One region of the Brevibacillus sp. NPDC003359 genome, then DNA from elsewhere that is predicted to be linked to it. Evidence: riboswitches for the same ligand, from Rfam matches in the RefSeq annotation. Region 1 holds a riboswitch; each other region holds the start of a gene.
The links. A riboswitch is a leader RNA that binds a small molecule or an ion and turns the genes downstream of it on or off. The one in region 1 is predicted to bind S-adenosylmethionine.
Positions count from the first base shown of each region.

Region 2: it holds a riboswitch for S-adenosylmethionine, as region 1 does, so the genes downstream of both, ACFYU8_RS29165 (MetQ/NlpA family ABC transporter substrate-binding protein) here and ACFYU8_RS19440 (2,3-diketo-5-methylthiopentyl-1-phosphate enolase) in region 1, are expected to answer to the same signal.
Region 3: it holds a riboswitch for S-adenosylmethionine, as region 1 does, so the genes downstream of both, ACFYU8_RS13615 (pyridoxal phosphate-dependent aminotransferase) here and ACFYU8_RS19440 (2,3-diketo-5-methylthiopentyl-1-phosphate enolase) in region 1, are expected to answer to the same signal.

Region 1 is NZ_JBIAOR010000008.1:121,338-131,764, forward strand. Features, by position in the region: gene ACFYU8_RS19430 (anti-sigma factor) at 1-350, opposite strand, end outside; gene ACFYU8_RS19435 (sigma-70 family RNA polymerase sigma factor) at 350-868, opposite strand; SAM riboswitch class I at 999-1,175, shown strand; gene ACFYU8_RS19440 (2,3-diketo-5-methylthiopentyl-1-phosphate enolase) at 1,262-2,476, shown strand; gene ACFYU8_RS19445 (2-hydroxy-3-keto-5-methylthiopentenyl-1-phosphate phosphatase) at 2,473-3,141, shown strand; gene ACFYU8_RS19450 (methylthioribulose 1-phosphate dehydratase) at 3,145-3,801, shown strand; gene ACFYU8_RS19455 (1,2-dihydroxy-3-keto-5-methylthiopentene dioxygenase) at 3,815-4,327, shown strand; gene ACFYU8_RS19460 (Ger(x)C family spore germination protein) at 4,397-5,515, opposite strand; gene ACFYU8_RS19465 (GerAB/ArcD/ProY family transporter) at 5,512-6,612, opposite strand; gene ACFYU8_RS19470 (spore germination protein) at 6,609-8,156, opposite strand; gene ACFYU8_RS19475 (endospore germination permease) at 8,317-9,405, shown strand; gene ACFYU8_RS19480 (spore germination protein) at 9,392-10,427, shown strand, end outside.
Region 2 is NZ_JBIAOR010000023.1:8,054-18,480, reverse strand. Features, by position in the region: gene ACFYU8_RS29205 (iron ABC transporter ATP-binding protein) at 1-83, shown strand, start outside; gene ACFYU8_RS29200 (siderophore ABC transporter substrate-binding protein) at 195-1,181, shown strand; gene ACFYU8_RS29195 (DJ-1/PfpI family protein) at 1,248-1,904, opposite strand; gene ACFYU8_RS29190 (ABC transporter ATP-binding protein) at 2,134-2,997, opposite strand; gene ACFYU8_RS29185 (YxcD family protein) at 3,173-3,466, opposite strand; gene ACFYU8_RS29180 (hypothetical protein) at 3,454-3,885, opposite strand; gene ACFYU8_RS29175 (methionine ABC transporter permease) at 4,035-4,697, opposite strand; gene ACFYU8_RS29170 (methionine ABC transporter ATP-binding protein) at 4,697-5,734, opposite strand; gene ACFYU8_RS29165 (MetQ/NlpA family ABC transporter substrate-binding protein) at 5,777-6,607, opposite strand; SAM riboswitch class I at 6,712-6,813, opposite strand; gene ACFYU8_RS29160 (hypothetical protein) at 7,035-7,391, shown strand; gene ACFYU8_RS29155 (ABC transporter substrate-binding protein) at 7,589-8,662, shown strand; gene ACFYU8_RS29150 (nucleoside hydrolase) at 8,750-9,679, shown strand; gene ACFYU8_RS29145 (ABC transporter permease) at 9,706-10,427, shown strand, end outside.
Region 3 is NZ_JBIAOR010000003.1:399,037-409,463, forward strand. Features, by position in the region: gene ACFYU8_RS13570 (response regulator transcription factor) at 1-395, shown strand, start outside; gene ACFYU8_RS13575 (sensor histidine kinase) at 392-1,450, shown strand; gene ACFYU8_RS13580 (ThiF family adenylyltransferase) at 1,514-2,539, opposite strand; gene ACFYU8_RS13585 (molybdenum cofactor biosynthesis protein) at 2,544-3,251, opposite strand; gene ACFYU8_RS13590 (SPL family radical SAM protein) at 3,355-4,173, opposite strand; gene ACFYU8_RS13595 (2OG-Fe(II) oxygenase) at 4,186-4,899, opposite strand; gene ACFYU8_RS13600 (methylated-DNA--[protein]-cysteine S-methyltransferase) at 4,884-5,432, opposite strand; gene moaC (cyclic pyranopterin monophosphate synthase MoaC) at 5,605-6,087, shown strand; gene ACFYU8_RS13610 (MFS transporter) at 6,091-7,338, shown strand; SAM riboswitch class I at 7,399-7,512, shown strand; gene ACFYU8_RS13615 (pyridoxal phosphate-dependent aminotransferase) at 7,596-8,777, shown strand; gene ACFYU8_RS13620 (hypothetical protein) at 8,928-9,398, shown strand; gene ACFYU8_RS13625 (aminotransferase-like domain-containing protein) at 9,595-10,427, shown strand, end outside.

The sequences.
Region 1 (10,427 bases):
ACACGGAAAATATCTTCATGCATCAGTGATCCGACCCAGCCATTCAAAAACAACAACAAGACTCCGGCAAAAAAGGGAAGCCCTATGGTGAATCCCGCGTTGGACAACCGACTTTTCCATTTTCCCCGACGAACAATAGCGCGCTGTTTTTCAGCCGACAGCATTTCAGGCTGTATTGGTTCCGCGATGTTCTCCCCCTTCTCTTCCCCCAACAAAAGCCTCTCCAACCGCTGTGCGTATTCCTCGTCAGCAGCTATTTCCTCCTCAAATTGTTTCGAATCTTCTTCCGCCATTTCCCCACGCAAATAAGCAAGCAGCCTTTGATCGCGTTTGTTCTCATCCTTGTTCATCACTGGCTTTCCTCCCTCCACATTTGCCGCATCTTTTGTCGTCCCCGAAACAAGGAACGCTTCACGTCTGCCAACTCAATCCCGAGCACTTCTGCCATTTCCGCGTAGGAAAATTGCATGGCAGACAGCAATATGACCTGTCTCTGCTTTTCCGGAAGTCTGGCCAATAAGTCATAGGCCACTTCCCACAGCTCGTTGTTCACAACATGCTCTGCCGGATCAACCGCAGCATCATCACGTCGCTCTGGCAGAGCTTCCACAAACGCAAATCGTTGTTTCCTCTTCTTGCGATAACCGTCCACGAAAGCGTGATAGGCCACCTTGAACAGCCAGGGCCGTACTTTTTCTCCATGGTAGTCGTCCAAGGAAGAGAAGGCGCGACAAAAAGTTTCCTGTGTCAGATCCTCTGCGAGCCTCTCATCACGTGTTAGCCGGAAAAGATAGCGGTAAATATCGTTTATATGCAGCCGGTACACATCCTCCAGACCTACTTTCCCAAGCCGTTCACACCCTTTCATCCCTTACCACGAAGGAATTGCCAAAAAGTTTCACCTTGGTCTCATTTTTCTGATATCCTGCTGCACATTCCCCGCAAAAACAAGGATTGACTCCTGACAATGAACGTCATATCATGGGGGAAACGAATAACTCTTATCGCGAGCTGGCTGAGGGACTGGCCCTATGATGCCCGGCAACCGGCGCTATACCATGAATCGTACGATGATAATGCGTACCATGGATAGCGAAACGGTGCTAATTCCAACGGATAAGAGTCGAGGTAGAGCATCTTTGACTCGTCTCGGCTACTGACCCGAGAGATGAGAGGAGACGAGACGCTTTCATAGTCGACAACCGCCTCCCCGCTCAAAGGGGAGGCTTTTTTCATTATTTCAAGGAGGATTAGACGTACCATGAGTGAACAACGTATCCTCGTCACCTATCTAACACAAGCAAAAGACTTGAACAAGAAAGCGCAAGCCATCGCTGTCGGTATGACAGTCGGTTCCTGGACGGACCTGCCGCTTGCCAAACAAGCTGAGTTAGCGCCGTATCTCGGAGAAGCCGTGAGCGCGACACCGCTTGCGACACTGGAAAACGGAGAAATACGCGGTCTGATAACCGTCAGCTATCCGACCCGCAATTTTACAGCAGACATTCCATCCTTGTTGACCGGAATATTCGGCAAACTGTCGATGGATGGAAAAATCAAGCTAATCGACATCGCTTTCCCTGATTCATTCCTGCAGACTTTCCCTGGACCGAAGTTCGGCATTGATGGTCTGCGCGAACGTTTAGGGGCACATGACCGTCCGCTCTTGATGAGCATTTTCAAATCTTGCCTGGGCCTTCCTTTTGATGACCTGAAGACGCAATTCCGGGCACAAGCCTTGGGCGGAGTCGATCTCGTGAAAGATGACGAAATCTTCTTTGCAGATGACCGCGCTCCTTTTATCGAACGGATCAAAGCGTTCAAACAAATCGCCCAAGAGACAGAAGCCGAAACAGGCAAGCCCGTCCTCTACGCAGCCAACCTGACTGGTCCTGTACATGAACTGAACGAAAAAGCGAAACGTGCAGTAGATGCGGGTGCTGACTGCCTCTTGTTCAACGTGCTGGCCTTTGGCTTCGATGCCCTGCACCGTTTGGCAGCCGATCCTGACGTACACGTACCGATTATGGCTCATCCAGCATTGGCAGGTGCTTACTATCCGTCACCTGACTACGGCATCGCCACCCCGCTTCTGCTCGGAACGTTGATGCGTGTAGCTGGGGCAGATTTGGTACTCTTCCCATCACCATATGGCAATGTCGCCCTGGATAAGACAGAAGCGTTGCAGCTCGCCAAGCATTTGACCGACCCACTGAATGGGGTACGCCGTTCCTTCCCGGTTCCGTCTGCAGGCATTCATCCGGGGCTGGTTCCACAGCTTTTTAAAGACTTCGGTCTGGATCAAATCGTCAATGCAGGAGGCGGAATCCACGGTCATCCCAGTGGAGCAACCGCAGGAGCAAAAGCATTCGTTGCCGCGATTGAAGCGGTCACCGCAGGGCGAACATTGGAAGAAGCCGCTACGACGTCACAGGAACTGGCGATCGCCCTGGAAAAGTGGGGTGGCGCACGATGAGCAAGAAGCTCGTCCTGTTCTGCGATTTCGACGGAACGATTACCGAAAAAGACAATATTGTAGCGATTGTCCGCAAGTTTGCTCCCCCTGAGTGGGAAGCATTGACGGAGCAGATCCTTTCGCAAAAAATAAGCGTTCAGGAAGGGGTCGGCAAGCTGTTTCAACTCTTGCCTTCTTCCTTGCGCCAGGACATTATCGATTTCATTGTCCATGAAGCGACCATTCGCCCTGGTTTTTCTGAATTTGTGAGCTATTGCCGCGAAGAAGGCATTGAGCTGTTGATCACAAGTGGCGGCATCGACTTTTTCCTGGAGCCCATTCTGGCACCTTTTGATCTCACCGATGTTCCGATCTACTGCAACGGCAGTGATTTCAGCGGAGAACGGATCACCATTACGTGGCCAAACGCTTGCGATGAGCATTGTACGAACGGCTGCGGCATGTGCAAGACGACAATCATCCGCCGTTACGATCCTGCAACCCATTTCCGTATCGTCATCGGCGACTCCATCACTGATTTGGCTGGGGCCAAAATCGCTGACTATGTGATTGCCCGTTCCTTCCTCGCTGAAAAGGCGGAAGAGCTGCAATTGCCGCATAGCAAGTTTGCCACATTCCACGACGTGATTCGCATTTTACAGCAAGTCCAACAGGAGGTTGTCTAATTCATGACCGCAACACTCGAACAACGTCTGGATGCCTTTCGCCGTCTGGATGACGCCAAGCTGACATTTGCCCGTCGGGACTGGTTTCCCGGCACCAGCGGCAATCTCTCGATAAAAATACAAAACAATCCCTTACAATTTGCCGTTACGGCAAGCGGCAAAGACAAAACCAAGCTATCCCCTGAAGATTATCTGGTCGTGGATCAAGACTCGCGTCCAGTGGATGAAACTGCGCTCAAACCTTCCGCAGAAACCCTCATCCACGCCGTCGTCTACAAATCGTACCCGAAGGCGGGGGCTTGCTTCCACGTCCACACTGTGTGGAACAACCTCATTTCTGAGCTGTACTTTGGACAACGCGCTTTCTCTATTCAAGGTCAAGAGCTGATCAAGGGACTCGGAATCTGGGAGGAAAACGCGCGCATCACTGTTCCGATTGTTGAGAACTTTGCCGATATTCCGACCTTAGCTGCCGAAATAGAAAAAGTGATCACACCAGAAGTTCCTGGCGTACTCATTCGTAACCACGGTATCTACACGTGGGGCGGCAATGACTTCGAAGCCAAGCGCCACCTGGAAGCTTTTGAATTCCTATTCGAGTATCACGCCCGCTGGCTGCAATTGCGCCAAGCAGTCGTGTCCACTACAACCACCAATTAAGGAGGAATAAACGATGGCACAAATTCGTTTTCACGACAACAATGAGTACATCTCAGCACCCGAGGAAGTTGTCTCCTTCCTAGACACCCAAGAGATCATTTACGAAAAATGGGGCGTGGATCGCCTTGATCCAAAGCACCGTGATAATTACAGCCCGACAGACGAGGAAAAACAAGAGATTCTCGACACCTTCAAGCCGGAAATCGATGCGATCAGCCAACGTCGCGGTTACTTGACAGCGGACATTATCGTCCTCTCTGACAAAACACCTAATCTCGACGAGCTGCTGGTGAAATTCAAAGGGGAGCATCACCACACCGACGATGAGTGCCGCTTCTGCGTCGATGGTCACGGCATTTTCGCCATCAAAGGCAAAGATGATCGCTACTTCGACGTCGAACTGGAACCTGGTGATCTGATCTCCGTACCACCAAACTATCGCCACTACTTCACCCTGATGGACGACCGCAAAATCAAGGCGATTCGCCTGTTCGTCACTCCTGCAGGCTGGGAAGCCATTTATTAAGAAGAATCTATTCATACGAAACACCCTGGCTCTTGATGATTGCCAGGGTGTTTTGGCTTTTTACTTCATTCACCTCACGACACCATTTCCCTTGATCGATACGTCAGGCACAAGATGGATCGTAGCCTGTGCAAAAGTTTTTGGCCAATCATCCTGTACCTTTTTGTATTCTTGATACTCATAAGCCCGTGCATAAAGACCGAAGCCAAAAGGATCTGCTTGGGCCTCCTGGCATTTTTTGATTAATCGGGTGTAATCCTTGTGTAGCTCATCGCTAATCATCCGCTCCATCTTTTTGTAGTCCTTATCCATGTTAAATGGAAACATCCTTTCCGATATAGACACACGAAATTGGAAGTTGATGTCGAAATGGAACTTCCCATCTCGATAGGACGTCTTCACTTTTTTCTTCACACCCTTTATAAAAAAGCTGATCCTATCCTTCACAATTTGCTTTCCATCTTGAGGCTCCTTAATCGGGATCGTTACGGATATCTCCCCTTGTTTTTCATGGAGCAGCGTCTGCAAAAGAATGGTATCCCGCGGCTCAATCAGGCCACCGTACGTTCCGTTTTCTTTTAACATGGCCGTCCCCACTACTTTGACCGCCCGCTTCTCTTTTTTTAGCTCTGTTAAAGTGGGTGTCATTCCTTTTTCAAACATTTGCCGATGGAGTTCCTGCGCCCTTGTCTTGACCGTCAAATTTCTTTGATTGGCTGTGTCAATCAGCGTAGTAACATGGAGAGCCAGACGGGGTTTATCCACTGGTTTAAAATCAAACAGCTCAGACAAAGGCCCATCAAGCACAACCATGCGAGCGTTGACACTAAACTTGGCATCCCGAAATACAACATCCAGCAATCGAAACCAGTCCGGGTGAGCTATCAGCTTTTTCCCCATGACGAGCACCTGAATTTTGCCCGATTGCGTCAAGGCCGTCACTAGCTCATCAAAACCCATTCTCGCCTCTCTCAATGTGGATGCCCGGATACCGTATTGCTCCGACTTTTCTTTTGCTTCCCGACTGAATACCGGACTTGTCATATAGTACAGAAGCTCGTTTTTTTCATTCAAATCTATTCCGACCATCAGTGCCAATGTGGCATCCTCCAAATTGACCCGATCCTTGCATCCTGCCAGCATCATAACCAACACGCTCGACAACAAAATTTGAACAAACGCCCTCATGCTTTTTTCCCTCCTTCTGCTCGCTTTGATAGCCAAATCGGCCCCCAAAGCAGTAAAGGAAGGACATAAGCAAAGCCTAATCCTGCCATGCTCCAGAGTTGTGTCATTTTTTTCAGGTCAATAAAAGATGGCGTATAAAACCATAACGCCACTGGAGTGAGTAAAAGGAGAACACGCAAATGCTTCCGATGATCCTTTTGGCCAAATAACTGACTGGATGAAAATACGCTGAAATAAATGTACGGCGCGGCAGTCGTCGACAATAAAAACAGATAAAAAGCGAGAAAAAGGATATCGATACGTTCCAAAAAACGGAACTCGATGACTTTCCATAAATTGAGCGTAGGCCATGTATACTCCGCTATTTCATCGGGGCTAAAGTAAGCAAAGCAAACGATGATCACAGACAGATTCACGAGCAATGTCAATGTATTCGCTACGACAATACCGAGAGAAGCATATTGCTTTTTTTGCAGAAAAGGGTAGGCGAAGTAGGCCAGCTCAAAACCTAGAAAGGAGAGTATCGTGGATTTGCTCCCTTCCCAGATTGGCTGCCAGCCCTCTTTTATTACCGGCAGCAAGTTTAGCCAATGAGCCTCTCGAAAAGCGGTCGTGAGAAAGAAAGGTATCCATAAAGTAATGTAAAAGACTATCTCAGCGTACCTTCCGATCGCACGAAGCCCGCCCTTGACAACGAGATAACTCGGTAGCGCGAATATGATAACGATGACGTATCCGGATGTCTGAGATAAGAGCCACACATTAATGATACCAGTGGCATTCGCGATCAAAACTACAGCAGCGATCCCGCAATAAATGGCCATCAAAGCAATAGCGACACGACCGAGCCACTTGCCCAAGATCAATGGAAAAATATCAATGATAGACTTCTCCGGGTAACGCTTCATCATGCTTGTGATGACAAGGCTGACTAGAGTTGCCGCTAGCCACCCGATCAACAGCGATATCCATCCGTCAGTGTCTGCTTTCTCTGCTAATTCTCTTGGGATTGTCAAAACTCCGATTCCAATTTGTGCGCCATGAATAAGCAAGATGTACTGGAGGATGCTAATTTCATTATACGTATACTTTTTCATCCTCCGTCCTCCCTTGGACGGTTATCCCCTTGTCTTTGTTTTTGAATCGCCTCGGTTGACAAGGGACGGTCTTTCATTTTCCACAGTGGCAGGCGGATAAACAAGTCTTTCCAATCCGCAAAGCGTACAGGAGCGAGAGGGCTCCCATAAGGTACCCCTAACGATTCTAGCGAAATTAAATGGCCAATCAGAACCATAAGTCCCACGACAATCCCAACGACCCCGAACATCGCTGCAAGTATCATCATAAAAAACCGGATAAGCCTAACGGCCGAGGCCATATCATAGTTTGGGATAATAAAGGAGGATATCGCTGTAAAAGCAACGACGATCACCATGATATTACTGACAATACCTGCCTGAACGACTGCTTGCCCAATCACGATACCACCTACGATCCCTACTGTTTGTCCGATAGGAGCTGGCAAGCGGATCCCTGATTCACGGAGCATTTCCAGCGTGAGCTCCATGACCAGCGCCTCTAGCAAGGGGGGAAAAGGAACCTTTTGGCGGGACTCTCCTACAGACAAAATCAAATCGAGTGGGATGACCTCATAATTGAAAGAAATCAACGCAATGTAAATCGCAGGCAAAAAAGTAGCAATCAAGAAAGCCAAGTACCGAAGCAAGCGGATGAACGTAGCGACAGGCCAGCGCGTACCGTAATCGTCAACGTTTTGAAAAAAGGAAACGAAAGTAGCTGGACCGATTAATACGCTTGGTGATCGATCCACAACGACAGTAATCTTCCCTTGCAAGATATGAGAGGCGACTGTATCTGGCCGTTCTGAAGTCAAAAACTGTGGAAACAGAGAGTAAGGATTATCCTCGATATACTCTTCCAGTTCAGACGCATTGAGAATCGAGTCAACTTTGATGGTCTTGAGCCGATCTTCTAGCTCCTGTAATACTTCCGGATTCGCCACATCAGCCAAATAGATGATCGAGAGCTTGGTAAGGCCTCGTTCTCCCAGCCACATTTCTTTTATTTTCAATTCACGGTTGGGAATATAGCGGCGAATGAGGGCAATGTTCTGCGTGTCCGTTTCGACAAACCCCTGGTGTCCGCCCTTCAGCGCAGCCTCCAACTGCGGGTCTTCTATCGCCCGCTGCGGCCATCCATTCGTTTCGATCACAAGCACTTCTTTCCGACCCTCGATAAACAAAAGACTGCTCCCAAGCAAAATCTCGGTTTCTACTTTCCGAAAGTCGTAGGCAACTGATACCTTTCCGACAGATAACAGGTCAAAAACACTCGTTTTCTCACCCTCTGGATGTGACAAAAGTGGACGAAGCACATTATTGTTAATCGAGTTTTTGTCAACCAAGCCGTTCAAGTAGACGAGTGTAACCATGCTATCTATCTGCTGGGACGCAAACGTCCGAATGACCAAATCGGGTGTCAGCGTGAAAAGCGCATTCAGCTCGGCAATGTTATCGCTCAATCGCTCACTGACCTCACGAACACGGATAGGCTCACTCGAGTGGCTCATCCTGTCTTTGACAGATGTCTTTTTTCTTCTCAGCCACCCTCTCATCGCCATCTCCTACAGCTCCCGCCCTTTTACGAAGTATGTTCCATTAGCGTTCGTGAGAGCTTCCCAAAATATGCATGCAACTTGGCACATCCTGCCGCTGATTCGAATAAATCCCAACGCCCTGCAAATACTGTTGAGAGTACGAGATTACTTTGGCGGGAGAATCATGAAAAACGGATTATCTTTTACACAAATCGTCGTCATGCTGCTGTTAACCAACGGATTGATGAACCATGTCATCGTCATTCCGATGATGCTAGATTCAGCCAAAAGAGACTCCTGGATCTCGGTTCTGTTAGCTGGTCTGCTGTACTTATTGTGGACAGCCTTACTCTATGGGATCTATAAAAAAACGGAGCATGAACATCTATTCCATTGGATCAAAAAGACTTACGGCTTCCCGCTCTATTTCGTATTGGCTCTGCTGACATGCGTCTACTGCTTTACAATCGCCACTATGACGATGACCGATACGATTACGTGGGTCAATTTATCGTTTGCTCCAGAGACACCGCTTGCGGTACATACGATCTTGTTTGCAGTCCTTTGTCTCGTCAACGCGATGTTTGGAATCCGCTCCATCGCAATGACCTCTTCTGTACTTTTGCCATTCGTCGTCCTTTTGGGATTTTTCGTGATGTCTACTAACTTTCCAAACAAAGATTACAGTCTACTCCTCCCTATGATGGAAAACGGGATTGCCCCTGTTTTACGAGGAATGATGTATGCGGGCACAGGCTTTGTCGAACTGATCCTCCTTTTATTTATGCAGCATCACCTTCAATCGAGAGTGCCGTACTATCAATTTTTCATTTTGGCGTTTGTCATGATTGGCCTCACATTCGGGCCAACCTTAGGTGCTATTGTAGAATTCGGTCCGGATAAAGCCGGAAAATTGCGCTATCCTGCCTATGAAGAATGGCGACTCGCCAATATTGGCCTATATATCGAGCATCTCGATACCCTGAGCATATACCAATGGTTTAGCGGTGCCTTTACGCGCATTTCTCTCTCGCTTTTGCTGATTGTCGAAATACTGATGATTCCGTATGGAAAGAAACGGATTTGGTGGTTAATCGGGCTCTTTTTCTTCTCATCTGCCCTCTCCCGCTATCCCATAAGTGCGATCCAATTTTACAGCCTGTTATCGAAACAGCTTTTGCCCAGTCTTTTCGTATTGGCCCTGTCTCTTTCCATCGTTTTTGCTCTCTTGACAGCCTTCGCCTCTAGGAGGAAACAACATGACGAATCGTAGGTTTGCCAAGGTCAAAGGGTACACGCCAGCAACAACTGTTAAAGAATTGCCTTCGATTTCGCTACAGGCATTTCAAGATTTGTTTGAAGACTGCAATGACGTATGCATAGATACGCACACCCTCGTCCCAGGACACTCTCCCACTCGCGTGCATTTTATCTACGCCGACTGCATGTGCGATTTGAACCAAATCAGCGAGTATTTGATGCCGCAGCTCATGCAGTTTTTTGTGAACGAAGAAATCCTAGATGCAGAGGATTTATTTGAAAAACGGCTCTTTTTCATGAATGAGCTGACACAGCCGACGAATGTTGATTGGATATGCAGACACGTTTTCTCCGGTAATCTGTTGATGGTGTTTGAAGACTTTCATACTGTCTATTTTGTAGAGACGGGGAATCCCCCCCGACGCGAACCTGAGGAAACCAATACCGATGCATCGATTAGCGGCCCTCGCGATGGATTTACGGAAGAAATCAATACGAATCTGGGTCTGATCCGCAAAAGGCTTCGGACGTATCAGCTAAAATTCGTTCCATATATCGTCGGGAGCCACACTCATACGCGCATTGGTTTATTGTATTTGCAAGACCAAATCGATCCGATTTTTTTGAAGGAAATTCACGACAGAATGGATTCGTTTGATAGCAAGGGCATTGTGAGCGGTATGCAAGTAGAAGAACGGTTATCTCGATCCCCCTTTACTCTTTTGCCAGAATTTCAGTACACCGGAAGACCCGATTATGTAGTGAACGCTCTTTTAAAAGGTCGGTTTGCCATATTGATCGATGGCTCTCCCATTTCATTAATTGGCCCAGTTAACTTTTTCATGCTGCTAAACGCTGCCGAGGATACGAGCTCATCAGTTTTTTCCGTAGTGTTTGTCCGTATTCTGCGTATGGCCTGTGTGATCATTGCGCTTTTTTTACCCGGCCTTTGGATCGCGCTTATTACCTATCATCAGGAACAGCTTCCCTACACCTTGATTGCCACCATTGTGAAGTCGCGACAAGGCGTTCCCT
Region 2 (10,427 bases), on a different contig from region 1:
GACCTATATTACAAGATGTCTATGACATGGATATTAAGATCGAAGACATCGATCAGAACAAAATATGCGTCTATTTCGCATAAGCTCCATCTTCCTATCGTTAAAATTTTGATGGCCTGCAAGGGGGTTTCATCATCATCAGCAAGCTATCAATAATTTTATATACTTTTAAATTCTATATAGAGGTGAGAGAAGTGAACAAAAAACTACTCGTGCTGTTTATGGCAGTACTGATGGCTGTATTCACAGCTGCATGCGGCTCGAATAACGCTGCACCTGCAACACCAGCGACAGATGCGACAAAAGCACCTGAAGCAGCGCAAACATCTGAAGAAATTACAATCAAGCATAAATTGGGTGAAGCAAAACTGAAGAAGAATCCAAAAACCGTTGTTTCATTTGACTACGGTATCCTGGACTCCTTGGATAAATTGGGTATTGAAGTAGCAGGTGTTGCACAATCTTCCAATATCCCTCCGTACCTGGAAAAGTTTAAAGATGCGAAATACCAAAATGTTGGTGGTTTGAAAGAGCCGGACTTTGAGAAAATCAACGCAATGAAGCCAGATGTGATCTTCATCTCCGGCCGTCAACAGCCTGCTTATGAAGAGATGAACAAAATCGCTCCAACCATCTTCTTGGATGTAGACAACGCGAAGTACATGGAATCCTTCAAAGAGAACATGAAAACATTGGGTACGATCTTCGGTAAAGAAGCACAAGTAGACGAAGAGTTGGCTAAAATCGACGAGTCTATCAAGCAAGTGAATGAGAAAGCAACAGCAAGCGGTAAAAATGCCTTGATCATATTGGTGAACGAAGGTAAGTTGAGCGCGTATGGTCCAGGATCTCGTTTTGGCATTATTCATAAGGAGTTGGGTATCACTCCTGTAGACAAAGACATTAAAGTCGAAGGTCATGGTCAAAGCGTATCCTCTGAATATATCATGGAAAAAGATCCGGACTACCTGTTTGTTGTAGACCGCGGAGTTCTGAATAAGAACCAAGACGCTTCTACTTCTGCACAACAAACCATCGAAAACGACTTGATCAAAAACACCAAAGCGTTTAAAAATGGCAACATCATTTACCTCGATGCGAACTACTGGTACCTCTCCGGTGGCGGATTGGTTTCCACTGGTAGCATGGCAGATGAAGTTTTGAAAGAAGTTAAGTGGTAAGAGGCTAGAAAAGAAAGTGGCGACAGCCGAGGGGTAAGACATTCCCTGGGCTGTCGCCTTTTTTATTTATACTTTGGGCTCCCGGTTTGCAAACTCCTGTAACATCCCTCTGATTTGTTCTACTAATAAAGTAGGTGCTTTCTTTGATGAACCCGAGTCAAACGGAGGCTGGGGATCGTATTCCAAAATAAGCTGGACTCCTTTACTCATATCGTCTCCCAATTCCCATGCAATTAATTGGAGTGCCATGTCGATGCCAGCGGAGACACCGGCTGCTGTAACGATTTTGCCCTGACGAACGACTCTTTCCTCTGTGGGAATGGTTCCAAGCGATTGGAGCAGATCGAAAGAGCCCCAATGAGTTGTGGCTACGGCTCCTTGTAACAAGCCTGCGGCGCTCAAGATCAGAGAGCCATTGCAGACCGACGTAGTCCATTTCGTCGTTTCATGGATTTGGCGAATCCACTGGAGGGTTTCTTCGTCATTCATTGGGGTTTTATAATTGGGCGGACTGCAACCTGGAACAACAAGAATATCAGCGGAAGTAACCTCCGAAAAACTGTAATCGGCATGCAAATAACCCATATTGGAGTCAAGCTTGATTAACCCTTTTTTCTTAGCGACAAACTTCACTTCACATTTCAGTGTAGCAGCGAATACATCGTACGGGCCAATTGCATCTAATGCGGTGATGCCATCGAACAGCATGATTGCAACCTTCATGATGATCTCTCCTTTGAAATGGGATATTTTACTTGCAAACAAATAGTAACATACATATACGGGGTATATGTATATCGGAGTTGTGACTAACTGCTAGGCTTTCTAGGCTCGTGTAACGAGGAGAGATGAACAGTAAATATAGCAAAAAACCGGTTACACCGTTAAACGTGGTGAAAACCGGTTTTTTTGTATACGTTGTAATCCGCTTTTTGCTAGCGGAATCTAACAATTATCTGGCTCCAACCAGTTTGCGCTCTTCGGAGTAAACTGGTTGGGTAGTGTTTTCGTTTGAGTGCTTTTGCTCCGCAGCATGAGACAGCTCATAAGGGAGGCAGAGCGGTACACCCGAGCGAGGATCGGTCAGGATGTCTGCTTCGATGTTGAAGACCTTACGCAGCATATCAGGCGTCATAACCTCAGCAGGTGATCCCTCAGCGACGACGGTACCTCGAGAGATTGCAACCATGTGCTGTGCATAACGGGTCGCGTGGTTCAAATCGTGGACGACCATGACGATCGTACGATTTTCTTCGTCATTCAGCTTTTGCAGAAGCTTGAGTACTTCTAGCTGATGAGCCATATCTAGGAAGGTTGTAGGCTCATCGAGGAACAAGATGTCGGTTCCTTGCGCCAGAGCCATCGCAATCCAGGCGCGTTGGCGTTGACCGCCGGACAGCTGGTCAACAGGGCGATCATGGAAATCAGCCATGCCGGTCATGGAGATGGCCCAGTTTACGATTTCCTTGTCTTCCTTGCTCAAAGAGCCGAAGCCTTTTTGATGGGGGAAGCGGCCGTAGGTAACGAGCTCAGACACAGTCAAACCATCGGGTGCGGTTGGGTTTTGCGGCAAAATCGCCAACTGCTTGGCGACTTCCTTGGTCGATTGCTGATGGATCGATTTTCCGTCCAAAAATACTTGTCCACCTGTTGGTTTCATAATCCGCGCGAGGGTTTTGAGGATCGTCGATTTACCAGAACCATTTGCACCGACCAGAGCAGTGATTTTGCCAGAAGGAATGCTGATATTCAAGTCTTTGACAATGGAAAGCTCACCGTATCCGATGTCCAGCTTTTGTGTGTATAAGCGCTCCACAATGGGCCAACTCCTTTTTAAAAAGTATGTACCTATATATTAGATCATAGTAATGATAATCATTTTCACTAAAGTAAAGTATATACCGGAATGAGGTCAAATTCAATATGTAAAAAGCCAACCTGCTCACATGCGTGAACAAATTGGCCTTGGGTTAACAAACGACTATCCAGTGTTAGTAGGTGATATGAGCGATGATACCTTGTTCGTCGTCCAATACCAGCTCGATACCGGCGGAATAAGGGTTGCGCTGCATCTGGGTCTCCAGGTAGTAGCGAATCGCTTCAATCATATTAATCTCGATGAAGACTTGTTGGCGATCCATCCAGTGCACTTCAGCAGAAAAGCCGTATTCTTCGTCCCACATTAGTTCGACGGAGACGTCTTGTGGCTGCACCTGCTTTTTGTAGGCTGCGTGAATGCAGATCGCGTTAATGATATCTTGTTCGGAGAACGTTATCTTTTCCATGCGTTCAGTTCCCGTTCCTTCTCGCGCTTGTTTTTAAAGTAGACGATCACTTTGCGGATGAGGATAATCACAGCGAGGATCGCCATCAGGTTGATCATGAAGCCAAGGATGGAACCCAGGATACCCATGTCACCGAACAGAGATCCGAACAGCAAACCAGCCAGACCACCAATCATGAGACCTTTCATGAAACCGCCGCTTTTGCTTGCTGTAGCAGCAGGAGTTGTCGTACCTTTATTGGTTGTTGCATTTACATTTGAATCGGCTTTGTTAGGCGTTTGTGTGTTCGTAGGAGCCGTATTAGAGTTAAAAGATTTTTTCCCGGACTTATAGCCTTTCGCATCGGCATGATCAATGAATCCTCCGGCCGGAGCGAGTACGAGCATTACGGCAACCAACATCATGATGAGTTTTTTCATGTGATTTGAGTAGCCCCTCTCATTAAAATGACTTGTATATATAAGTCTACATGAATATCGGACGAAATTCCAACGAACTTTCGGTGACGATCCTTCTAAATACCTACAAAAAAGCCCCTGACGAGCAATCTGGTCAGGGGTTCTCCTATTTACGCACTCTTTTTCAGTTTTCGAGCCGCCCAGTTGCCCAACGACTGAATGAGTTGGACCAAGAAGACGAGAATAATGACGGTAATGATCATGACTTCGATGTCCCATTGCTGGTAGCCGTAGCGCAATGCCAGATCCCCGAGACCGCCCGCACCGACTGCGCCGGCCATAGCAGTAGCACCAATCAAGCCGATAGTCGCAATCGTCAGGCAGAGGACGATGCCAGGCCGTGCTTCACGCAGCATGATGCGAAAAATGATTTGTGTCCGAGACGCACCCATTGCCTGATACGCTTCGATCACGCCACGGTCTACATCATGCAACGCTGTTTCCATCAGGCGCGAGATGTAAGGCGACGTATAGACGATGAGTGGTACAATCGCTCCTTCAATCCCGATCGAAGTACCCACGATCAGCTCCGTAAAAGGAATGATGGCGACCATTAGGATAATAAAAGGCAATGAACGCACGATGTTGATGATCGTATTGATCGTGTGATAGATGAATTTGTTCGGGAAAAGGTGATTCGCCTGTGTGATGACGAGCAAAATCCCAAGTGGAATCCCGATCAGTGTCGCAATGAATAATGAAAACCCAACCATGATGACGGTCTCTTGCAGCGATTGCCCGAATACGGGAATCATTTCAATTAGACGCTCCATTAGCTCCGCACCTCCTCTGGTGACACAATATCTACGCGGTAGACGGATTCGCGCAAGAAACGAATGCCGTCCTGAATGTCCTGTTCTTCACCGGATATGTGCAAAAGCAAAATGCCGAGAGCTGTTCCCTTTATGGTCGTAATCGAGCCGTACAACAGATTGGTGCTAATCGGAAAACGTGCAGACAGCGTTCCAAGAACAGGATCGAGAGCAGCATCACCGCGAAAGGCAACGCGAACAATTTTGGATACGGGCCCGCTTTCCTTGATCTTGGACAAAATCTCCTGCGGTACCTGATCGTCAAAAACCGTTTTGATAAAATTACGAGTCGTTTGCTCTTGTGGATTGCTGAAAACATCCAAAACAGAGCCTTGCTCAATGACGACACCGTTTTCCATGATGGCTACCTGGTCGCAAATTTTCTTAATGACCTGCATTTCATGTGTAATCAGCACGATGGTCAGGTTAAACTTCCGATTGATGTCGAGCAACAGCTCCAGAATTGATTCGGTCGTCTGCGGGTCGAGAGCGGAAGTCGCTTCGTCACAGAGCAGGATTTCCGGATCAGTCGCCAGCGCACGAGCGATGCCCACCCGTTGCTTTTGTCCACCGGATAGCTGAGAAGGATAAGCGTTTGCTTTATCAGACAAGCCAACCAAGCCGAGAAGGTCTTCTACCTTGCGCTTAATGACATCTTTAGGGACGCGATTCATCCGCAAGATTTCCGCCACATTGTCAAAGACATTATAGGAAGAGAGCAGGTTGAAGTGTTGAAAAATAATCCCGATCTTTTTGCGAGCTTGCCGAAGCTCTTTTTCCTTGAGGGTCAGCATGTTCTGACCATTGACGATCACAGAACCGCTGGTCGGCTTCTCCAACAGGTTGATGGTACGGAGCAGGGTACTTTTCCCCGCTCCGCTAAAGCCGATAACCCCGTAGATTTGCCCTTTTTCCACCTGGAGGGATACGCCCTTCAATGCCTCTACCTGCTTGTTTCCTACTTGATACGACTTATGAATATCGGTTAGCTGTATCATATCGAGTTCTCCTTGTTGTTCTTGATGTTCCTGGCGTCGATCTTACCAGGACGGCAGTACAGCTCCTTCAAAACGTTCATCGATGAATTTCTTCACTTCTTCTGAACGGTAGATGTCCACCAGCTTTTTGACTGCCGGATTGTCTTTGTTTGCTTCATTGGCTGCCAGGATGTTTACGTATGGAGAGTCGGCTGTCTCAGCGAAGATCGCATCTTTTTGCGGGGAGTAGCCAGCTTCCATCGCGAAGTTCGTATTAATCGAAGCAACCTCTACATTGCTCAGCGAGCGTGCTAGGAAAGCAGCTTCCAACTCTTTGAATTGCAAATTTTTTGGATTTTCTACGATGTCCAGTGGTGTCGCGTTGTCTCCCACGCCATCCTTGAGCTTAATCAAGCCAGCTGCCTGATAGAGCAAGAGGGCCCGCGCTCGGTTAGTCGGGTCGTTTTGAATGCCGACAACGCCGCCTGCTGGAATGTCTTCCACTTTTTTATGCTTGGTGGAGTAAAGACCCATCGGATATGTGACGGTTTTGCCAACCTCGACGATTTTCGTTTTGTGGTCTTGATTGAACTTTGCCAAGAACGGGATGGTTTGGAAGCTGTTCACATCGAGATTGCCTTTATCGAGCGCTTGGTTCGGCTGTACATAATCATTGAAAACGACGACTTGGACTTCGAGCCCTTTCCCTTTTGCAACTTCTTTGACTTTATTCAGAATCTCTTCGTGCGGGCCGCCAGTGACGCCCACTTTGAGCGAGGTTTGTTCAGCAGCAGCGCCACCGTTAGCTGGAGCGGCTTCTTGTTTGCCGCCGCAAGCCGTTACGAGCGATGCAGCGAGCAGTAGTGTAGTGAGCAGTAGACCAGTCTTTTTCATGAAAATACCCCTTTTCTCTGGATGTATGATGGAATAGAAAAAAGCCTCTTCCGACTGAAAGAGGCTGGATCTGCGAGTATGTAAACCACACTGCAACAATACCTCTCTTATCTGTCGGAATAAATCCGCTGGATTTGGCACCGTATCAAGTGTGATAGGTTGCCGAGGTGTCATAGGGCCAGTCCCTCAACCTCTCTTCATAAGAGAATATGCTATGAAATTGAAAGTCCAAACGATTGTCGCTAATTCATATTTGGATAGTTGGATTATAACTACTGATTTTGCGGGTGTCAAATGTTTTTGTAAACGAATGACTAGGTGGAAAAATGTGAAATTGATCTAAATACGAATATTCTATTGAAGAATCGAAAAATCATATGTATAATGAGAGCGAATGAACCCGATACCAGCTATCGCAGGTGATGACATGACTCTAGTAGACTCCAATGAAACCAGAAAAAAGCTGTCTGCCATCTATAATGAGATAGCAAAAGAGTTGTTCGGATTTGGAACGACTTTGCTCCGAGTCACGATTGAAAACCAGATGATTACGTTCCAAGCCAAGCATCGCCGCTCTCCACGCTCACAAGCGTTGGAAGGAGAAGCACCGGCCCTCAAGCTCGAAGTCGATTTTCGTATGTCCCTTCTTTATAAGAAGAGACTGCGAGAGCGATTGGAAGAAGAGATGGGGTTGCCGTTGGAAGCCGTGCTGCGGGACTATGATGCGCCTACGCAGTGGGCGATCACGAATGTTATTTTAGCTGAATCAGAACTGAATACCTGACGCAATCGTTCGGATTTTCTCTTTTGATCTATCTTAAGGGGAGACCGTAGACAACGCGTAAAACGGGTGTCACTTCTCTTTGTTTACGAAGAAAAGTGCTCTTGTTTAGAATGAAACGTTCTAATCAAGGGTACTTTTCTTTTTATTGTTACCACCATATTTTGTCATCAAATGAACCCAACTGGAGGAGAATTACGATGAAAAAATTACTTGCTGGAATCCTGTCTTTTTCTGTGATGTCAATGGCTCTCGCTGGCTGTGGCAGCAATGCTCAACCACAAGCGGGAGGAGCTGGCGGCGAAGCCAAGGGCGAGCCACAAAAGCTGGTTATCTCCACATGGGGCTTCTCCGAAGACTTTTTCCGCAAAGAAGTATATGAGCCGTTTGAAAAAGAACATAACGTGAAAATCGTGCTGGAAATCGGAAACAACGCCGAGCGCTTGAACAAAATTCGTCAAGGCAGCTCCAATGTAGACTTGATCTATCTCTCTGACTACTATGCACAGCAAGGGATTGAGAGTGGGGCATTTGAAAAAATCGACCGCAGCCGCATCCCGAATTTGGATCAAATCTACGATATCGCAAAAGCGCCACTGGGCGAGGAGTACGGCCCAGGTTATACGATTGGGCAATTCGGAATCGCCTACAATCCAAAGCTCGTTCAATCCGAGATCAAGGATTGGAAAGACCTGTGGAACCCAGAGCTGGCGGGCAAGCTGACATTGCCAAGCATTACGTCCACAACTGGCCCGATGGTTCTCGACAGTGCTTCCAAAGTAGCAGGCAGCAAGGAGTTCAATGAGGATCAAGCCTTCGCGAAAATGAAAGAAGTCAACCAAGGTGTTGTGAAATTCTATGACAAGACATCTGAATATGTGAACATGTTTGGACAAGAAGAAATCGGCGTAGGCCCAATCATGGAAATGTACTTCAAAGACATCAAGGCTGCTGTTCCAGAAGCTGTTTTCGTACAACCTGCAAGTGGCGGATACGCTGTCATGAATACCGTTAACATCGTAAAAGGCTCGAAAAACAAAGCGCTGGCAGAAGACTTCATCAACTATCAGCTGAGCAAGGAAGTTCAGGAGAAATCAGCAAAAGCGAAGATCGATTCCCCTGTAAACAAAACGGTTCAACTGACGGAAGAAGAAGCAAAAGGTGTAACGTACGGCGAAGAAACCGTAAGCAAATTGCAAATGCTGGACATGAAATTCGTAAACGAGCACTCCAAAGCATGGATTGACCGTTGGAATCGTGAAATCACGCAATAACGAACGATAGAAAAACAAAGGCGAGGGTATAGTCATTTACAGATATACCCTCGTTTTCATGAGGAATGAACGTGAGGAGGACCACTCGTGCAAAAGATCATTCTTGACGTGGATACGGGCATTGATGATGCGCTTGGCATTATTCTCGCTGTGAAGAGCGGGCAATTCGATCTGGTTGGCATCACCACCGTGAATGGCAACGTATCGCTGCGAAAAGCCACAGAAAACACGTGCAAAATTCTCGATTTCTTGCAAGCCGGGGAGCAAATCCCTGTCGTCTGCGGAGCGTCTGAACCGCTGCTACGGCCGTTGTTTTTTGAGCATGCTGTACATGGTGAAGATGGTTTAGGTGGCGCTCTTGCCGGAGTTCCGGTTTACAAGGAGCCGACTGCTGGCTTTGCCCCTGATTTCATCGTGGAAAATGTGCTCGCGCATTCCGGCGAGATTACGCTTATCATGACGGGACCGCTGACCAATTTGGCGCTGGCGGTGAAAAAATGCCCGGAGCTTGTCCAACACGTCAAGGAAGTCATTTTCATGGGTGGAGTGGTTCGTGAGCACGGCAATGTGACGCCCGTTGCGGAGTATAACATGTACGTCGATCCAGAGGCAGCCAAGGTCGTGTTCCATGCCGGCTTCCCGCAATTGACGCTGGTTGGACTGGATGTGACGCGAAGCGTGCTGTTGAACGAGGAGCACATTCGCGAGTTAGGGGATACACCGATGGGCGAGTACGTGAGACAGAGTACGTCTGATTACCTCCATCGTTATTTTGGGAGAAATGGCGTCTATGCGTGCGCTATGCACGATCCGTTAGCTGTCGCAGTCGCACTCGACCCGAAGCTGGTGAAGACGCAGAAGCTATATGTGGATATCGAAACGAGAAGTGAGCTATGTGATGGGCAAACGGTTTGCGACTTTCAAAACCGCCTGAAAAAAGAACCGAACATAAACGTCTGTCTGGACGTAGATGCAGATGCGTTCTTTGCGCGTTTTATCGGCGCATTGAAAGCCTGACGATACCGTGAACAGGAGTTAATCAGATGAGAAAAACGGGTCTCTATTTATTGCTGTTGCCGGGTGTACTGTTTTTGACGCTGTTCATGGTCATTCCGATCGTGATGACGATTGCATCCACCTTTTATCAAGATGGTAGCTTTACGATCCAAGGCTATCTCCAATTTCTTACCGATGCGTACTTCTTGAAAATTATGATGACGACACTGCAAGTCAGTCTGGTCACGACGATTGCGTGTGTTCTGATTGGTTTTCCTGCTGCGTACTACATTTCCAAGCTGGGGCCTCGCAAAAAAGGTATCTTGCTGGCGTTGGCGATTTTTCCTTTGCTGACCAGCTCTGTCGTGCGGTCGTTCTCTTGGATGATTATTCTCGGAAAAAAGGGCTTGTTGAACAGCTCGCTGCTTGCAATCGGGCTCATCGATAAGCCGTTGGAAATATTGTATACGCCGACTGCGATGATGATTGGCCTGATTCATCTGTTTCTGCCGCTGATCATTATTACGCTGGTAGGTGTGATGGAAAATATCGACCCGGATTTGCTGAAGGCGGCGGAAAGCCTGGGTGCTTCGAAATTGACTGCCTTCTGGAAGGTCATCGTGCCGCTGAGTGTACCGGGACTCATCATTGGTAGCATTCTGGTGTTTGTTGGCAGCTTGACCGCTTACACCACGCCTGCCCTGCTAGGTGGAAAACAGCGAGTCATCTCTACGTTCCTTTATCAAAATGCAATTACACTAAATGACTG
Region 3 (10,427 bases), on a different contig from region 1:
GGACAGATGATTATTTGGTGAAGCCGTTTGATCCGCAGGAGCTGGTCGTCCGGGTAAAAGCGCTGCTCAAGCGTTACCGGATTGCCGCTTCGCATCAGGTTCAGGCAGGACGACTGCTACTTGATCGTAAAACGTTTGCAGTCACTAGTGGTACGAGAACATGGAACATCCCACTAAAGGAGTTCGAGCTGTTGTTCAAACTGGCCAGCTATCCCGGGCAGACCATTTCCCGCGAGCAGCTAATCGAACAAATATGGGGATATGATTTTGAAGGAAATGAACGTACAGTAGACGTGCATATTAATCGATTACGGGAGCGTTTTCCGGAAGCTATGTACGGCTTTTTGATCCGGACGGTTCGGGGACTTGGTTATCGTTTGGAGATCGTCGTATGAAAAAGAGAAGGCCAGAACGTCCCCATGTTTTGCTGAAAATCGCAGGCGTAGTGGGCTTATGTGCTGTTTTTGCTTTGTGCGGGCTAGGTGCATATGGGACTACCTCTCTCTTTTATGGCTATATGGACTATGATCCCAATGATCTTGTAAAAACGTTGGTCAATTCAGTTTTGAGCTGCATTCTGTTTATTGGGGTAGGCATGATCATTTCTTTCTTCACCATGCCAAGGCATCGGGGCAGGTTTCAACCATTGATTGATGCGCTCAGACGGATTGCCATGGGGGATTTTCGGGTCAACCTCGATATCAAGCTGGCGCACGAATGGGGGGAACTGGTGGAGGGCATTAACCACATGGCGGAGCAATTAAACGAGATGGAGAAGCTGCGGCAGGAGTTCATCTCCAATGTTTCCCACGAAATTCAATCGCCTTTGACGTCCATCAGCGGGTTTGCTCGTGCCCTGCACAATGAAAGACTTAGCCCACAAGAGCGTAAACGTTACTTGGAGATTATCGAGTCCGAAAGCAAGCGTCTGTCCAAGATCAGTGACAATCTTCTAAAGCTCACGGCACTAGAAGGCATTCACCATGATTTAGAGCGGAAACGGTATCGTTTGGACACGCAACTACGCGCAATCATCCTGGCATGCGAGCCGCAATGGATGGACAAAGATATCGAAATGGACATTGACTTGGAAAAAATCGAAATCGTCGCCGACGAAGATATGCTGAATCAAGTCTGGACCAACTTGCTTGGCAACAGCATCAAATTCACGGAAGCAGGCGGGAAAATCAGTGTAAAGCTGGAGACGGTGAACGGACAGGTGCTCGTGAAAATGATCGACACGGGAATAGGGGTATCCAAGGAAAATCAGGAGCGCATTTTCGAAAGATTTTTCAAGGCGGACCCATCGCGGAACCGAGCCAATTCGGGCAGTGGTCTGGGGCTTGCAATCGTGAAAAAAATAATCGATTTGCATCACGCCACGATAACTGTTCAGAGTGAAGTAGGGAAAGGTACGACGTTTACGATTGCATTTGATCAAACCGCATAAAAAAGCTGCCCCTTCGTCTCGGTGACGGTCTGGGACAGCTTATTTTCATTATCGGTAATCCAGTTACGCGCCGATATACTTGGCATGAAGCGAGCGTGCTACGCTGATATCATCTGTGCCTTGCACGAGGACGCGACCATCCGGGAAAATGACGAGCGTGTACGTATCAACACGAAAACGCAGCAAAAACTTGTTTTGCTCGATTTGTCCCAAGGGGGATAGTCTTACAGCTAATGCATTCAGATCAAGTGTGATGGCAGCGGCAGGCGAGATTTGTACGGTGTCTCGACCGCAAAGCGAAACGGCTTGTCCATCCTGGGTATCCGGGTGCAAAAACGAAAATTGCTTCTGCCCACATGTCGGACAGTCGTCCCGGCGGGCATTGACCACCTTGATTTGCTGATGGCGGTTATGCCAAATCTCGAAGTGCTCCAAATTCGGATTAAGCTCATCTGTCGCACCCACTAACAGCTTGAAGGCTTCTGTTGCCTGATAGGAGGCGACGATGTGAATGATCGGTCCGATGACGCCGGCTGTGTCACAGGTAGGCATCTCACCCGGGTTTGGCGCTTCAGGGAAAAGACAGCGCAAGCAAGGCGTGATCCCCGGACGAATCGCGGTAAAGGTTCCGGTCGCACTCACAGCACCACCGTATACCCACGGAATGCTATGCTTAACGCAAACATCGTTCACGAGATATCTCACCTGAAAATTATCCGTCGCATCTAGAACGAGATCGACATCTGCCAGCAATTCCTCCGCATTGTAAGCGGTGAGGTCTGCGACAATCGGTTCGATCGTGACGGCTGAGTTGATCTTTGACAGCTTGGCGTGAGCGGCGATTGCTTTTGGCAAATGTTCGGCTGCATCGGATTCGTCGTAGAGCATTTGACGCTGGAGGTTGCTCGGCTCGACGAAGTCGCGGTCAATCATGCGGACAAAACCTACTCCAGCTCGGACCATATGATTGGAGAGAACGGTTCCGAGCGCTCCCAAGCCAACGATTGCTACACGGCTTTGCCCGAGCTTTTCCTGCCCACTGCGCCCGATCGGATGAAACAATATCTGACGGGAATAGCGAGTATCCAAGACGTTACTCCACCTTTCCTTCTGGCATCGCAAGCGGATTCCACGGTCCTTGCTGATGTCCCTTCCATTCGCTGCCATCTTCCCACATTTCTTTTTTCCAAATAGGAACGATCTGCTTGAGTCGTTCGATGGCATAACGGCCTGCTTCAAACGATTCATTGCGATGCGCTGTTGCAACGGCACAAACAACAGCAATCTCTTCCACAGCCAAATTACCGATACGATGGTGCATCGCGACTTGAGCTCCCGGCCAGCGTTCCTCGATCTCTGCTGCGACCTGCTTCATTTTTTCAACAGCCATGGGTGCATAAGCTTCATAGGACAAATACACCGTGCGCTGACCATGGGTAAATTCCCGAACAGTTCCGACAAAAGTAAGGATTGCGCCTGCATGCGGGTTGCTCACCAGATGAACCAGCTTATCCGCAGAAATGGGCTCCTCGGTAATGGCAAAGCGCGGGTCTTCTTCTCCGCCGCTTACAGGAGGCAAGAGGGCAATTTCGTCGTCGACTGAAATGACCTGATTTTTGGCCGCGTATTCATGATTGATGGAGACAAAACAACTGCCCAAAAGCGCAGAGAGCGCAGGATATTCTTTTTCCACTGCTTGCAGAAGATCGCTAACGGTCGCGCCTTCAGATAGGGTCAACTGTACTTCCCGGGTATTCGCACGCTCGGCGAGTCCGGCAAATAACAAGATCGTAATGGTCAAGACAATTCCTCATTTCCCTGGATGATACTACACTCTAGGCTAGACGATATCATAAACCGATCAAAGTTGCCAATGAGCGGAGTGTTACAAACAGCGGTTGATTCTAAGGGGCGAAGCCTTCCTGACTTAAATAGATCTGCTCCGGGGGAAAAACATGCAATAGCCGATCATAGACGATCCGATAGGCGGAAGGATCATACCATTGTTCCAGTCCAAGCTGTTCATAGAGAGCCGGAATGCCGTTTCGCTTCGTTCGTTTACCCCCGCTGCCATCTCCCATATAAAAATCGTCGACACAGACCCGTGTTACCAAGGGACGTAACATCTCCGGGAACGACTCACTGCTTGGCAAAACAGGGGCAATGGTTGCTTGTGTAGGGATGCCTGCCATAGCCAAACGCTGAAGGGCTTTGATCCTCGCTTGAATGGGGGGAGCTTGTGGGCTAAAGTGCCTGCGAATCTCCTCCAAGTCGGTCTCGATGGTCATGCTGACGCGGACGCGATCGCCCAGAAGGAGCAACAAGTCAGCATCCCGCCAAACCAAGGGACTTCTTGTCTGCACCAGCAAAAAATCGGGTGGATTCTCTACCATGACTTCGAGTAAAGACCTCGTTACCTTTTCCTTGTGTTCGATGGGCTGGTACGGGTCTGTACTCGAAGACATGAAGATGGTCACCTTTCCTTTTCTCTTTGCCCGCAAAAGCTCCTTGCGCAATAAATCGGCGGCTTGCTGCTTAATGTCGACCCAGTTGCCCCATTGCTCATTGCGAAACAAAGAGACAGGCATCTGCCTAACATAGCAATAGGAGCAGGCAAAAGAACAGCCCGTATACGGATTGAGCGAGTGGGTGTAATCCGCAAGAAATCCGCTTCCTTTATTAAGGAGGGTTTTCGGCATTTTATAGGAAAGGATACTTTTCATATGGTGCGCTCCTCACTTTGCATCATGAAAAATAATCCCGAGGCTGTAACGGGTTCCTGAAGTAATCGTGCTGACGCCGTGGCGCAGCGTGTTTTTGTAGTAGCCCCGCGTTCCCTGCACTGGACGATAAGATGTCGGGAAAATCAGTCCAGCGCCTTGGTCCAAGGTTATCACATGTCCCCGGCTCTGTGCGCGCGGTCGTTGCTCCATCAGCAGAAATTCACCACCAGTGTAGTCGTGATCCTTCTGATTCAAGGCAAAAACGACTTGAAACGGGAAGAATACCTCGCCGTACATATCCTGATGCAAACAATTGTAGCCGTCCGTTTCGTATTTCAAAATCAATGGAGTGGAGCGCAGCTGACCCTGGTCGTGACATTGCGCCAAAAATTCAGGGAGGGTAGCAGGATAAACGGCTTCGCGTCCAAGCATTTCCAGCCACCGATTCGCAGTCTGCGCAAGCATCGGATAAAAGCCTTCGCGAAGCTCCTGCAAAGGCGCGGGAAGGGGAGCCTGATAATACCGATACTCTCCTTCACCGAAACGATACCGTGCCATCTGGATCGTATTGCGAAAAAGATTATTTTGTCCATACGTAGCGATTAATTCTTCGCATGCTTCTGAGCTTATTAAGGAAGGAAAAGCAGCATACCCTTGTTCGTCCAACTCTTGTTGCAGTGACTGCCAGTCAAGTGCAGCGATTTTTTCTGTCAGTGAACTAGCCATGCTTTCACACTCCGATTCGCCTTTTTCTCTAGGTCAAGCAGAACTGTCTTCATAGGCAGTCCTCCACGATAGCCAGTCAGTGAACCGTTTTTACCGACAACGCGGTGGCAGGGGACTGTAATGAGAACTGGATTGGCACCGATTGCTGCACCGACGGCACGAACAGCAGCAGGCTTTTTAATAATGTTCGCAATATCGGTGTACGTTGCCGTTTGCCCGTATGGGATTTGGCGCAGTGCCTCCCAGACAGCGAGTTGAAAAGGCGTCCCAGACAGGTCGCAAGCCATGGTAAAATGCTCGCGCGTTCCTTGCAAATACTCCATCACTTCTGTTGCAAAAGGCTTTAGCCATTGATCGTCTTGCACCAGTGCACTTTGTGGGCGATGTTTCTTTACCCACGCTTCCAATTCAGCAAAAGGCTGGTTGACCGAGCCGACATAACAAAGTCCGGCAGCCGTTGCTGCCAAATAAATGGTCCAATCACCATACGACAGCATTGCCCATCGTACTGTCTGATCTTGATTCGTTTCCACTTCCATACCCTCCTTTGAGCTGTGTACGCACAGTATACCTCCAGCACCTGTTCTTCGTACGTTTTTAGGAGTGGATGAGCAAGATAACAAAACAATGTCCTCGACATTCCCATTGCTTTTATCCAGCGGCGGGGGTAAGGTAGGAGGGAGATAGAGGAGGAACGATACTAGTATGACTGATCAATTAACACATTTTAATGAACAAAATCGGGCTCAGATGGTAGATGTATCTGAGAAGGACATCACAAAACGGGTGGCTGTAGCCGAGAGCCAAGTCAGCATGAAACCCGAAACACTCGCCCGAATCCGCGAAGGTCGAATCGAAAAGGGCGATGTACTCGCCGTTGCGCAGGTAGCAGGTGTCATGGCTGCCAAAAAGACGTGGGAAATCATCCCGATGTGTCATCCGCTGCCATTGACTGGCATCGACATACAATTTGCATTTGTAGATGAAACGACGCTTGCGATTACAGGAACCGTGAAGACGACAGGGAAAACAGGCGTCGAGATGGAGGCGTTGACCGCTGTCAGCGTAGCTGCTTTGACGGTGTATGACATGTGCAAAGCCATGGATAAAGAAATGATAATCGGTCCGACCAGTCTGCAATCCAAAACAGGCGGAAAAAGCGGCGATTTCCATCGGGGTGAGAAGTAAGCCATGAGGCAAAAATGGGAATCCTATCCGAGCAGCATTCGTTTATTGGCGATTGCTGCCGTCATTTTTTCTACCGGAATGGCTTGTATATGGCCGTTAGTTACGATCTATATTCACAACCATCTCGGAAAGCCGCTGACCGTAGCCGGCTTCTTGTTGCTTTTAAATCAAGGCGCATTCCTGATCGGAAGTATTGTGGGCGGTATGCTCTTTGACCGCTGGGGCAAAATGCGTACCATTGTCGTTGGCTCCATCGGGGGAATGCTTATTTCCGTCAGTTTAGGTGTTACACAAGATTTTACCGTATATGTCCTACTGCTATTATTGAATGGACTGTTTTATGGATCCCTTTCTCCCGTTATGAATGCACTGGCAGTGGTTTTATGGCCGGATGGAGGCCGTAAGGGAATCAATTTGATTTACGTCTCCCTCAATGTGGGTGTAGCTGCCGGCTCTGCTTTAGGCGGCTTCTTGGCAAGTGTTTCGTTTGCTTGGACGTTTTTCGGAAATGCGATCTCCCAAGTAATTGTGCTGACGATGTTCATGCTCATTTTGCCGCGTCAGTTAAAACTGGCAGAGCAACAACGTCAATTGCAGACGACTGCTCCCGAACATGCAGAGGGCGAACTTCTACGACAACCACAGCAACAGCCCAAGGTCGTATGGGGAGCATTGCTGCTCTTATGCGGAGGGTTGCTCATTAGCTGGATTGTCTATGTACAATGGACGACGGTCCTGTCTACCTACATGCAGTCCTTGGGCATTTCTCTTCGTCAATACAGTCTGTTGTGGACATTGAATGGTGGTTTGATCCTGTTTGGTCAGCCGCTAATTGCGTGGGTGATTCGACGCTTTGCCCGCACGCTAAAAGCACAAATGCTCTTGGGTGCTTATATTTTTGCCTTGTCGATGCTAATTTTGTCTCAGTCGACGGTTTATGCAGGTTTTGTCGCAGGCATGTTCATTATGACGTTGGGGGAAATGCTCGTCTGGCCAGCAGTACCCGCAGTAGCGGCACAGTTTACACCAGAGGGACGAGAAGGCTTCATTCAGGGATTGATTGCAGGGACTGGATCGGCAGGGCGGATGGTTGGCCCATTGCTTGGCGCATTTATCTTCCAATCAATTCATGCGCAGGGTCTATTGCTCGTGATGGCAGGCTTGTGTCTGTTGTCTGTCGCATTCTTTGCCTTCCACACTTCTTTTCAAAAAAGGAGTCATCATCTACCCGTACAGAATCAAGCATCTTGACACGGTTTACGTGCTCAAGTAGTATGATATAGACGAAAAAACAGTATATTCCGTGTGTTTGACTTATTCAGAGAGGTGGAGGGACTGGCCCTACGAAGCCCGGCAGCGGATCTGCTCCATGTGATGGACAGATGCTGTGCCAATTCCAGCAGGATTTTTCCTGACAGATAAGGACGCGACCAAGCTGATCTCCCCCTTTTTCTGTATGGAAAAAGGGGGTTTTACTGTATTGGCCCGAAGAAAGGAACTGAAGAAAGATGCGTATCCACCCCTCCGACATGATTGATCGACTCCCTACCCAGTTTTTTGCGACGCTAGTGGCAAAAGTAAACAAGGTCATTGCGCAAGGCCATGACGTCATCAACCTGGGCCAGGGTAATCCCGATTTGCCGACGCCGCCGCATATTATTGAAGAATTACAGGCGCAAGCGGCACAACCACTCCATCACAAATATCCGCCTTTTCAGGGACGTGTGGAACTGAAACAGGCAGTGGCTCATTGGTATAAGCAAGAATTTGATGTGGATCTCGATCCGGAGGAAGAAGTAGCGATTTTGTTCGGCAGCAAAACCGGACTCGTAGAGATTTGCCAAGTCCTAATGAACGCAGGCGATGTTGCACTGGTTCCAGACCCAGGCTATCCGGATTATTGGTCGGGGGTTGCTGTTGTCAACGGACGGATGGTCATGATGCCGCTGAAGGCGGAAAATGACTTCTTGCCAGACTACAGCCAGCTCTCCCAAGCTGATTTGGATCGAGCGAAACTAATGTTTCTCAACTATCCGAACAATCCGACAGCAGTCAATGCACCACTGGAGTTTTATGAGGAAACGATTCGTTTTGCACGAAAGCATGAAATCGTCGTCTGCCATGACTTCGCTTATGGGGCGATTAGTTATGACGGGAAAAAGCCGGTCAGCTTTATGCAGGTTCCGGGAGCAAAAGAAGTAGGCGTAGAATTCTATACCTTGTCCAAAACGTACAACATGGCAGGCTGGCGTGTTGGGGCCATGGTAGGAAATCGCGAGCTGGTTCGTTTGATCAATCTCATTCAAGACCATTATTTCGTCAGTCTGTTCGGAGCGGTACAGATGGCTGCAGCCAAGGCGATGACGGATTCGCAGCAGTGTGTTCGTGATCTCGTCGCAGTCTATGAAAGCCGCCGTAATGCCTTGTACTCCAATTTGCACAGAATTGGCTGGCAGGCGCCACCATCACAAGGATCGTTTTTTGCCTGGCTTCCCGTACCAAGCGGCTTCACGTCCGTCGAATTCTCTGACCTGCTCTTGGAAAAAGCGCATGTTGTCGTAGCTCCGGGTAATGGCTTCGGTCCGACAGGTGAGGGCTATGTACGTGCGGCCCTGTTATCAAATGAAGAGCGTCTCGCGGAGGCGGTTCAGCGGATAGATCGGTTGGGGCTGTTTACAAAAACAAAGTAAATGTGAGGAATTTTGGCCACACTACCATGTAAATGGGGTGTGGCTTTTTGATGTAGAATAAAAATCATTCTCATTATTGACAGATAATGATTTTCATTATACGATGTCATTGTTAATGATAATTAGTCTCAGCAAGAGCGGGAGGGTACCATGCGCTATCAGATTAACGGTTACACGGATATGTATACGGTGATCGCCAACGAGCGTAAGATCGGTGGAGCCATTGAAGCAGGCCAGATTCGCTTGCGGACGGGAGAAGTTTACGCCAATGCTGTTCTCACTCGTTTGGAAATGTCAGGTGCGCATTTTTGCTCGATCGGCTTCGTGACAGAAGAAGGCAAAAGGCTGATTGTTCATGTGAATGATATCAGCATGATCGCTGATGCACGTCACGTCAATGTTTGTGAACTGACGAATGAATGCATGAGAGCGGAGAAATGCGCAGAGAGAATGAAGCGATTAAAGCGTCTCTGTGAACTGAATGAAGGCAGCTGTACGCCGACCTTCCAGGAAGAGGCACTGCTGTTGGCAATTGATATCGGAATGGAAGAAGCGTCCACACAAGTAGACCTTTCTTTTCTGCCACACACAGAAAAACCACGTGTATTCCGTATCGCCTAGAATAATATAGCCATATACATATGAACCCCTTTTCGTTTGATGCGAAGAGGGGTTTTTTGCATGCGTTGTGCTAAAACTAACGATTGAACAACCGCTCGACATAGTCAAAACCTATCTCCCCATAGCGAGCAAGGATTGGACTTACGCAAGGGAGAGTGATAAAACAAGGATAAGCAAAATCAAGGGGGAACGGAACATGGAGTACACATTTTCAAAATCTGTCGAAGCACTATCCTCCTCGGCTGTCCGGGAAATCTTGAAGCTGACCCAAAGCAATCAAGTGCTCTCGCTCGCAGGTGGACTGCCAGCAGAGGATTCTTTTCCAATCGCAGAGATGCGCGAAGCGTTTAACCGTGCATTCGATCAAGGAGCAAAAGCTCTTCAATACGGATTGACTGATGGATACTTACCGCTTCGCGAGTGGATTGCATCCCGCATGAAGCAAAAGCATATGAACGTCGGTGTAGATAATATGATCATCACAACGGGCTCTCAACAAGCAGTAGACTTGTTGTGTCGTGTATATTTAGACGAAGGCGATGTCGTTCTTGTTGAAAATCCTACCTATTTGGCAGCGGTTCAATTGTTCCAATTCCGGGGAATCAAAGCGATTCCCGTAGACGGTGATGCTGATGGGATGGATTTAGACGATCTGGCGAAAAAAATTGCCCAGTATCGCCCGAAAATGGTGTACGTCATTCCTACCTTTGCCAATCCGACAGGAAAGGTATGGAGTCTCGAACGCCGTCTAGGTTTGCTTCGTCAATGTAAGTCGCAAAACATTCTCATTTTAGAAGATGATCCGTATGGAGAGATCCAATTCGATGGGGAAGCACCGTACCGTTCGATTTTCTCACTGGATGAGCATCCGACCGATTCCTGTGTGGTATACACCAGTACATTTTCCAAAATTGTCGCGCCAGGCTTGCGTACGGGATGGGCCATTGGAGATACACGCGTGATTCAAATGATGGTGAAGGCGAAGCAAGCAATAGATTTGCAGTCGAGCACAATCGACCAGTACGCCCT